Regions from separate parts of the Streptomyces violaceus genome, predicted to be linked through region 1. Evidence: riboswitches for the same ligand, from Rfam matches in the RefSeq annotation. Region 1 holds a riboswitch; each other region holds the start of a gene.
What was found. A riboswitch is a leader RNA that binds a small molecule or an ion and turns the genes downstream of it on or off. The one in region 1 is predicted to bind cobalamin.
Positions count from the first base shown of each region.

Region 2: it holds a riboswitch for cobalamin, as region 1 does, so the genes downstream of both, OG542_RS28640 (prenyltransferase/squalene oxidase repeat-containing protein) here and OG542_RS03240 (energy-coupling factor ABC transporter permease) in region 1, are expected to answer to the same signal.
Region 3: it holds a riboswitch for cobalamin, as region 1 does, so the genes downstream of both, OG542_RS34505 (ABC transporter substrate-binding protein) here and OG542_RS03240 (energy-coupling factor ABC transporter permease) in region 1, are expected to answer to the same signal.

Region 1 covers NZ_CP107911.1:700,120-703,383, reverse strand. Annotated here, with positions in the region: gene cbiQ (cobalt ECF transporter T component CbiQ) at 1-498, opposite strand, end outside; gene OG542_RS03245 (energy-coupling factor ABC transporter substrate-binding protein) at 504-848, opposite strand; gene OG542_RS03240 (energy-coupling factor ABC transporter permease) at 845-1,546, opposite strand; cobalamin riboswitch at 1,577-1,959, opposite strand; gene OG542_RS03235 (serine/threonine-protein kinase) at 2,016-3,264, opposite strand, start outside.
Region 2 covers NZ_CP107911.1:6,360,285-6,363,548, forward strand. Annotated here, with positions in the region: gene OG542_RS28635 (SCO2322 family protein) at 1-120, opposite strand, end outside; gene OG542_RS28640 (prenyltransferase/squalene oxidase repeat-containing protein) at 117-1,328, opposite strand; cobalamin riboswitch at 1,450-1,580, opposite strand; gene OG542_RS28645 (SAM-dependent methyltransferase) at 1,741-2,556, shown strand; gene OG542_RS28650 (helix-turn-helix domain-containing protein) at 2,586-3,264, opposite strand, start outside.
Region 3 covers NZ_CP107911.1:7,649,284-7,652,547, forward strand. Annotated here, with positions in the region: gene OG542_RS34495 (4-hydroxybenzoate 3-monooxygenase) at 1-958, opposite strand, end outside; gene OG542_RS34500 (CoA-binding protein) at 995-1,402, opposite strand; cobalamin riboswitch at 1,484-1,673, shown strand; gene OG542_RS34505 (ABC transporter substrate-binding protein) at 1,744-2,760, shown strand; gene OG542_RS34510 (FecCD family ABC transporter permease) at 2,757-3,264, shown strand, end outside.

The DNA.
Region 1 (3,264 bases):
CTGCGCGTCGCGGATCCGGCGCACGGAGTCCAGCAGCAGAAAGCTCATGCGGTACGTCACGAGTGCGACATCGACGACCGGCGCCGGGATGCCGGCCCGGACCAGGCGCGGCAGCAGGTCGGACATGGGCGTGGTGAAGGCGAACAGCAGCACCCCCAGGGAGGCCGCCGAGGTGCGCAGCAGCAACTCCCCGGCCCGCAGGGGCCCGTCGTCCGCGAGGGAGACGAAGCCCTCCGGCCCGCCGACCTGCACGAGCAGCGTGACCGCGCCGGTCACGCAGAAGCCCAGCGGCACGCGGTAGGCCCGCCACAGCCGGCGGCCGGGCACACCGGCCGGCCCCAGCAGCAGCGACACGGCCGTCACGAGCACCAGGGCCGCGCCCGGCCAGGGCGGCAGCGAGATGGCCAGCACGGTGAGTCCCAGACCGAGCACGGCCTTGTCCACGGGATGACGGCGGCGCCAGCGACTGCTGTGCGCCGCCGCGTCGATCGGCAGCACGCGGCTCAGGCCCTCTCGGCCGTGGACTCCTCGGCGTCCCGCTCCCGCGCCTGCCGCTCACCCTGCCGCCGGCCGCGGCGCAGACCGAAGTAGTAGGCGAGGACACCGGCGCCGAGAGCCGCCTGGAGGGAGAACAGAGCCGACTCGATCTCACCGGACGGCGGTTCGTACAGCGGCGAGAACCATGGCTTGTAGTCCGGCTCGATCTCGGTGATCGCCGTCTCCGCCTCACCGTCGGCGCCCGTGAACGGCTCCTTCTTGTGGTCGCCGAGGCCGAGCGCGAGCGGCAGTACGGCGAGCGCCACCACGGCGAGCAGCAGCAGGATGTTGATCTTCGTGTTCTTCTTCATCGGGCTGCCACCTCGGTCTCGGTCACGGACTGCTTCTTGGCGAGGAGCACGCCCAGCCGGGTCAGTTCGCCCTTGCTGGACTGCACCAGCAGCCGCATCACGAGCACCGTCAGCAGCCCCTCGCTCACCGCGAGCGGGATCTGGGTGACGGCGAAGATGGTGCCGAACTTGCCGAGCGCCCCCACGAACCCGCTGCCCGGGTCGGGGAAGGCGAGCGCCAGCTGCACGCTGGTGACGCAGTACGTGGACAGGTCGGCGAAGAACGCCCCGAAGAAGACCGCGACCATCAGCGGCACGTCGTACCGCCGCAGCAGCTTGTACACGGCGTATCCGGCCCAGGGCCCGACGATCGCCATGGAGAACACGTTGGCGCCGAGCGTGGTCAGACCGCCGTGTGCGAGCAGCAGCGCCTGGAAGAGCAGGGTGATGGTGCCCAGCACCGCCATGATGGGTGGCCGGAACAGGATGGCTCCCAGGCCCGTCCCGGTGGGGTGGGAGCAACTGCCGGTGACCGACGGCAGTTTCAGGGCGGACAAAACGAATGTGAAGGCACCGGAGGCACCGAGGAGCAGGGTGCTCTCGGGGTGCTCGCGCACTTCACGGGTGAGCGACCGGACCCCGTGGACGACGAACGGCGCCGACGCGACGCCCCAGGCGACCGCGTGTGCGGGCGGCAGAAAACCCTCGGCTATGTGCATGGCTCAGCAGACCCTCTCCAGCACCTCGTGGATGGTTGACGCGCCTTGGCCGGTCTCCTGGCTTACGGGTACCACCGCCCGTACTCCGCCTTCCCGGGGCAAGGGCTCTGGCTCCACATTCCCGTCGTCCGCCCGGAGGGCGGGCCGTGCGGCGTCTGGCGCGTGCGATCGCAAGGCGCCGGAGCGCCCTCGTGGCGGAGCCACGTGGGCGGTTCGGCAACGCGGCGAGCGTGCGTGCCAGGCGTCGCACGGCAGACGGGAATGTGGAGCCAGAGCCCTAGGACCCAGTGGCTGCCCGTGAGGGCCGGAGCCGGACTTCCCGATTCACAGTGGCGAGGGCCGCACCGGCATCACACCGGCTTTCCCGTTCACCAAGGCGTGGTGACAGTAGTGCCGAGATAAGGACGATGACAAGCCACCCGAGGGGGCGCGCGAGGGGGCGTCCGCTCGCACACCGGCGCAGGGCCGCTCAGTCGTCGCCCCCGTCGTCATCGTCGTCCCCGCTCTCCCAGTTCTGACGGGGCTTCTCCTGCTGGGGATTTTCCGCCTGTCGCGGTGGGTCGGCCGTCTCCTGCGCCGGGGTCGTGGGGCTGGGTGTCGCTTCGGCGGGGGTCGGGGGAGGAGGCGCGGTGGTGGACGGGGTGATATCGGCCACTGTGCCGGCGGCCGGAGTGCCGGCGGCCGGAGTCGTGTCCTCCGCCGGAGCGGAGGAGAGGGGCGAGGCGGAGCCGGCGGGCGGCGTGGCGGCGGGGCTGCTCGCGGAGGGGGACGCGTCGGGTTCCGTGCCCTCCGTCGCGGTGTCGTCGGGCGAGAACCACAGCATGCCGGCGAGCATCGCGGCGGCGAAGAGTGCCGCCGCGGCGACCGTCGCGGCCGCTCTGCGCCGGTTGCCGGGACCGCCCCGAGGCGCGGCGCGACGCGAACGCCCGGCCTGGGCCGTGCGTCCGGTGCGCAGCCCCGGGGCGCCGGGCAGCGCGTACGTGGCCGGGTTGCGGGTCTCGGCGGCCGGATACGGCCTCGGCGTGGCGGACGTCACCGGGGGCGCGGCCTCCGGCAGCGGTTCGGGCAGCCCTCGCCAGGCACCGCCGGCGAACCACTCGGCGGTCCGCTGGGCGGTGGGCCGGTCCTCGGGCTGCTTGGCGAGCAGGCCGAGCAGGTAGTTCTCGAAGGCCGGCGGGAGTCCGGCGACACCGAGCTCGCGGGGCGGTACGGGCGCGGAATCGAGGTGCTGGTGGAGGAGCGCGACGGCGGTGTCGGCCTGGAAAGGCGGTCGGCCGCTGAGGAGTTGGTAGAGCAGACACCCCAGGGAGTACATGTCGGAGGCGGGGCCGGCGGGCTGGCCCAGGGCGCGTTCGGGCGCGAGGTAGAGGCCGGTGCCGACGATCTGGCCGGTGGCGGTGAGCGCGGCGCCGGGGTCGTCGAGGAAGCGGGCGATGCCGAAGTCGCCGATCTTCAGGGTGCCGTGGGCGTCCAGCAGGAGGTTGGCGGGTTTGACGTCACGGTGGACGATGCCCTGCGCGTGTGCGGCGGCGAGCCCGGAGGCGGCCTGCGCGGCGAGATCGGCCACCCGCTCGGCGGGCAGCGCGCCGGAGGCGGCCAGCACCCCGGCGAGGCTGTCGCCTTCGACCAGTTCCATCACCAGGTACAGCCGGTTGTCGTACTCGCCGAAGTCCAGGACACCGACCAGATTGGGGTGGTTGAGACGCCCGGCGGTCTGG
Region 2 (3,264 bases), 5.7 Mb from region 1:
GACCCAGCGGTCGCCGTCACGGTCCCAGAACGACCAGTACCGGTAGCCGGCGGCCTGGGCCTGGCCCGCGCCCGCGCACAGCAGGAGCGAGGCCAGGAGGAGAACGGCCCGGCGGATCACGACTGCTGCCTCTTCTTGCGGCCGGTGAAGAGGAAGCCGATGCCGATACCGGCGACGAGGCAGACCCCGACGTACCACCAGACGCCGAAGAAGCCCGACTCCGAGTCGTCCTTCTCGTCGGTCGCCGAGGGCTGTTCGGGGGCCTTCGGGGCCGGGCCCGTCGCGATGAGCTGCTTCACCAGGTCCGTGCCGCCGAAGTCACGCGGGTCCGTGCCCGTCGCGTGCGCGGCGAAGATCAGCTGGGCGTAGGCGGCGGGGCCGCCCTGCTCGGCCCAGGTGGCGGAGTTCTTCTCCAGCCACCGCACGGCCTTACCGGCCTGCTCCGTGTCGCCCTGCGCGGCGAGCGCCACGACCGCGTCGGCGGTGTTGCCGTGGTCGGGCTGGGGGTCCGAGCCGGCGAGGGCGGACGTGAGGTGGTCGTCGTCCTTGGCGAGGGTCTGGGTGAGGTAGGCGGCTCCGTTGGCGGCGGCCTGCTGCGGCGTGGAGGGATCCTCCGTGCACGTGGCGTCGGACTTCTTGCCCGCCTCCACCACCATGCCCTGGCCCAGGGCGCCGAGGACACCGGCCGCCGTGGCGTCCGCGTTGGCGGTCAGCTCGCCCTTCTTGTCGGGCTGGAACGCGAAGGCGCCGTCGTCGTCCCCGCTGCAGGGGAGGGCGAGCTTCAGCAGGGCGTCGTAGGGCGACTTTCCGCCCTTCTCGACCTGGTCCGGCTTCGCACCGGCGGCGGCGAGCGCGCCGATGACGACGGAGGTGGAGTTGGCGTCGGTGGGGCCGCCGGGCGCGTAGCCCCAGCCGCCGTCCTTGTTCTGGACGGACTTCAGCCAGCCGACGGCCTTGTCGGCGACGGCGTCGTGCCCGCCGAGCGCGGCGAGGGCCTGGACGGCGGCGGCCGTCTGGTTGCTGTCCACCATGGTCTTGGCGTCGCACGCCGTGGCCGGATCGGCACGGTAGGGGGCGAACCCGCCGTCCGCGCACTGCTGCCGGACCAGCCACTCCACGGACTTGGCGGCCGGCTTCTCACCCACCGTGTCCTGGGCCAGCAGGGCGAGCGACTGGCGCCAGACGCCGTCGAACTTGGGATCCTTGTCCCCGTACAGAGCGGAGGGGAACGCCTGGGACGGCGAAGGAGACGGCGCGGCGACGGCCGGCGTGGCGGCGCCGATCACGGTGACGGCGGCCAGGACCGCGGCGCTGCGGCGGACGTTCATGATCGGCGAGTGCCTCTCCCTGTGAGGGAGCCGGGCAGCACGGGACACCCCGGCGGCTCGGCTCCGTATACCTCGACGGTGCCGTGCACCGGCGGGCGCCGGGCACGTGAGCCGGTCACGATCCGTACGGGGCGATCCGGCTCACCGCCTGCCTCGGCGGGCGGTTCACGGTTGCGGGTCAGCGCCGGAATTGCACCGGCTTCTCCCTGTACGGGTGATGACGACCCGCCTACTGTACCCGCACGTAGGAAAACGCCCGGGAGCGGTTCCCGCCCTCCGAGGACGGGCCGGGTGGAGCGCTGACCTACTGGCCTGGTGAGAAGTCGAACTGCTCCACCACGCCGAGGAGTTGATCCTGTCCGTGGGGCAAACCGGTTAACGTGAAGCTCCACGACCACACGCAGGAGCGTCCATGACTGACCAGGTGGAGAACTCCGAGCAGGAGCCGCTCTCCAAGATCGATACCTCGGTTCCGCACTCGGCCCGGATCTGGAACTACTGGCTGGGCGGGAAGGACAACTACGAAGTCGACCGTGTGGCCGGTGACGCGTTCCGCGAGATCTTCCCCGGTATCGAGACCGGGGCCCGCGCCGCCCGCTACTTCCTCGCCCGCGCCGTCCGCCATCTGGCCGCCGAAGAGGGCATCCGCCAGTTCCTGGACATCGGCACCGGGCTGCCCAACGTGGACAACACCCACCAGATCGCCCAGCGGGTGGCCCCGGAGAGCCGGATCGTCTACGTCGACAACGACCCGCTGGTGCTGGCCCACGCCCGCGCGCTGCTCACCAGCACACCGGAAGGCGTCACCAACTACGTCGACGCCGACCTGCGCAAGCCGAGCACGATCGTCCGGGAAGCCGGGAAGACGCTGGACTTCGACCAGCCCGTCGCGCTCATGCTGATGGGCATCCTCGGCCACATCGAGGACCACGACGAGGCGCGCTCGATCGTGTCGCAGCTGGTGGACGCCCTGCCTCCCGGCAGCTATCTCGTCCAGTACGACAGCACCGACACCAGTGAGGACTACGTCAGGGCCATCGGGCAGTACAACGACGGCGGCTCGATCCCGTACATCCTGCGCAGCCCCGAGCAGATCGCCCGCTACTTCGACGGTCTGGAGCTGCTGGAACCGGGCGTCACGTCCTGCTCGCGCTGGCGTCCCGACGCCGAGGCCCTGGGCCTGCCCGCCGAGGTGCACCAGTACGGCGGTGTCGCCCTCAAGCGCTGAACCTCCCCGGGAGCCCCGGGGGTCCTCGCTCAGGTCTCCTGAAGTATGCGGTGCAGGATGGTCGGAGTCTCGTCCGGTGACTCGGCTTCGACCACCAGCCGGTTCATGGCATCCCAGTAGCGCTCGATGTCGGCCGGCCGGTCGGGATAGAGCGCGGTGGTGAGCTGCTCGAGGTAGACCACGTCGGGCAACTGGCCGCCGGGCAGCCGCAGGATGGTGACCGGACCGCCCTCCGCGGCATGCCCGCCGGAGAGGAACGGCAGGATCTGGACGGTGACCTGCGGCAGCCGGCAGATCTCGATGAGATGTCTGAGCTGGGCGCGCATCACGGCCGGCCCGCCCACCGGGCGCCGCAGCGCCGCCTCGTCGATCACGGCCCAGAGCTGGGCCGTGCCCGGCTGCCGGTGCAGGATCCGCTGCCGGGTCATCCGCAACGCCACCCGGCGGTCGACCTCGCGTGCGCCGGCGTCGACGTGGGTGAGCTGGACGGCGGCACGCGCGTAGTCGGGGGTCTGGAGCAGCTCGGGAACGCGCTGTATCTGGAAGCAGCGGATGACGCTCGCCGCCTGTTCCGCACCGAGGTAGGACTGCGTCCAGGAGGGCACCACGTCGCTGTAGTACTGCCACCAGGCGTGGGTGTTGGCCTGTTCGGCCAGCGCCAGCAACGTGGCGCGTTCGGCCTCGTCCGTGACGCCGTAGAACGTGAGC
Region 3 (3,264 bases), 6.9 Mb from region 1:
CGTGCAGGGCGAGGTTCATGCCCTTGGCGGCGATGGGGGCGACCAGATGGGCCGCGTCGCCCGCGAGGTGGAGCCGGCCGTGCACCATCGGCTCGACCACGTAGTCGTGCATGTCCAGCACACGCTTCTCGATCAGCCGCCCCTCCGTCAGCGGCGGCACACCGGCGGCCCCGAGGCGCTGCTGGAGCTCCGACCAGACGCGCTCGTGCGGCCAGTTCTCCGGGTCGTCGCCCGGCGGGCACTGGAGGTAGTAGCGGGTCACCTCCGGGCTGCGGGGCATCTGGCCCGCGAAGCCGTTCTCGTGACAGCCGAACAGCACGCAGTCGGCCGACGGCGGGGCCTCGGCGAGCAGTGCCAGCCAGCCGATGCCGTAGTCGTGCCGTGCGACCTTGACCTGTTCCGGCGGCAGCGAGGCCCGCGTCACCCCGCGCGCCCCGTCGCAGCCGGCCACGAAGTCGCAGTGCACCACCCGCTGTTCGCCCGTCTCCGGGCAGGTGTACGACACGGAGGGCCGGTCGGTGTCGAGGTCGTGCAGCTCCACGTCCCGGACCCCGAAGCGGATCTCTCCGCCCCGCATGTCGGCGTACTCGCGCACCAGGTCCGTCACCAGCAACGGCTGCGGGTAGACGAAGTGATGACTGCCCGTCATCTCGCCGTAGTGGAACCGGTATCGCTCCCCGTCGAAGCGGAACTCGCACGCGGTGTGCAGCTCCGCGCGGTCCAGCAGGTTCCGGGCGAGGCCCCGCTTCTCCAGGCCGCGTACGGCCCACTCCTCGATGACCCCGGCCCGGGGCCGCTGTTCGATGAACTCCCGGGTCTCGGTCTCCAGCACCAGGCAGTCCACGGAGGCGGCCCGCAGGATGTTGCCGATGGTCAGCCCGGCGGGTCCGGCGCCCACGACGACGACCGGGAAACGTCGAGGGGAGCCTGCGTCCGCGGGCGGGGAGGCGTGGGTCATGCGCTCATTATGGAGCGGGCCCGCCGGTCGTGACCGTCACCCGAGCCGCGGGATCTCGATCGCCGGGCAGCGGTCCATCACCATCTCCAGGCCCGCGGCCCGGGTGCGGTCGTACGCCGTCTCGTCGATGACGCCGAGCTGGAACCACACCGCCCCGGCGCCCTTCGCGACCGCCTCCTCCGCGACCGCTCCGGCGAGGTCGCTGTTCACGAACACGTCCACGACGTCCACGTCGAAGGGGACGTCCGCCAGACTCGCGTACCCCTGCTCGCCGTGCACGGTCTCCGCCTTGGGGTGCACGGGCACGACGCGCTTGCCGTACCGCTGGAGCACCGCGGCTACGCCGTACGCCGCGCGCTGCCGGTTCGACGACAGGCCCACCACGGCCCAGGTGTCGCCGAGCTCGGTGAGGATCCTGCGGACCGTTGCGTCGTCGCCGTACACCGGCGGCCTCCTCGGGAGTCGCGGAAGAGCTGCTGTCCGGGCAACGACGCAGGGTGCGCGGTCATTCCCCGACGCCCTCCGTGATAGCTTGCCGAGGCCAGTCGAACCCATGTACGTGGGTCAGGGAATCCGGTGCGAATCCGGAACTGACGCGCAGCGGTGAGGGGGACGGGCGGGGCCTCTGCCACTGAACGGCTCGTGTGCCGTACGGGAAGGCGCCTCGCACCGGGTGAACCCGAGTCCGAAGACCTGCTGGCGGCCTCCGCGGCCGGCCGGCGGCGGGGGAGCACCGTACGACCGGGCTCCGCGATCGGGCCCTCGACGCCTGAGGACTGGTTTCCTTGCCCCTCGCCCGACCCGCCCGTGCCGCCGTTCTGCTCGCGGCCTGTTCCCTGCTCCTGACCGGCTGCGGGGGCTCGAAGGCCCCGACGGCCGAGGCGGCCGCCGCACTCGACAACTGCGGCCGGAAGGTCCGAGTCGACAAGGCGCCCCGGCACGCCGTCTCCCTCAACCAGGGCACCACCGAGATCCTGCTCTCCCTCGGCCTCGCCGACCGCATGGCCGGCACGGCCACCTGGACCGACCCCGTGATGAAGGGGCTGGAGAAGGCCAACGCGAAGGTGCCGCGCATCGCCGAGAACAACCCCTCCTTCGAACGGGTCCTGGACTCCGACCCCGATTTCGTCGCCGCGTCCTTCGTCTCCACCCTCGGCACGGGCGGCGTCGCCACCCGCGACCAGTTCGAGAAGCTCGGCGTGCCCACGTACGTCTCCCCGTCCGACTGCGCCGGCAAGGACAACTCGGGGGGCGGCGACGGCAAGCGCGACAAGGCGCTGGGCATTGAGGCCGTCTACGGCGAGGTGCGGGACCTCGCGACCGTGTTCGGAGTGAAGGACCGCGGCGACAAGCTCGTGGCCTCCCTCCAGCAGCGGATGAAGAAGGCCACGCGGGGCGTCGACGCCTCCGGCGTCTCCCTTCTGTACTGGTTCGCCAACTCCGAGTCGCCCTACATGGCCGGCTGCTGCGGGGCGCCCGGCATCATGACCCGTGCCCTCGGCGCGAAGAACGCCTTCGACGACACACACGAGGAGTGGCCGCAGGTCAACTGGGAGACGGTCGCCGACCGCAACCCCGATGTCCTCGTCATCGGCGACCTGACCCGCGACTCGCAGACCGCCGAGTCCGCCGCCAAGAAGATCGCCTTTCTGGAGTCCAACCCGGTCACCAAGAACATGGACGCCGTCAGGCACAAGCGGTACGTGCTGCTCAGCGGGCAGGCCATGAACCCGACGATCCGCACGGTCGAGGGCGTGGAGAAGGTCGCGGCCGGACTGCGTGAGTTCGGGCTCGTGAAGTGACCGTCCGCGGACCGGCGCTCGGTGTCGCGGGCGCCTTGCTGCTGGTGGTCTCCATGGCCCTGGCGATCACCATCGGACCGGCCGACATCCGGGTCGGGGACGTGTGGTCCGTCGTCGCGGCGCACATCGGGCTAGGCAGCTCCGACCTGACGCCGATCCGGGACGGGATCGTCTGGCAGCTGCGGCTGCCGCGCACCCTGCTCGCGGCCGTGTGCGGGGCGGGACTGGCCGTGTGCGGGGCGGTGATGCAGTCGCTGCTGCGCAATCCGCTCGCCGATCCGTTCGTGCTCGGGGTGTCCTCGGGTGCCTCCACGGGCGCGGTCGTCATCGTCGTGCTGGGCGTGGGCGGCGGTGTCGTCCCGGTGTCCGCGGGCGCGTTCCTCGGTGCCCTGGTCTCCTTCGCGCTGGTCCTGCTGCTGAGCCACACCCTCGGCGACACCACCGACCGGGTCGTCCTCGCGGGCGTGGCCGCCATGCAGCTGTTCTCCGCGCTCACCTCCTTCG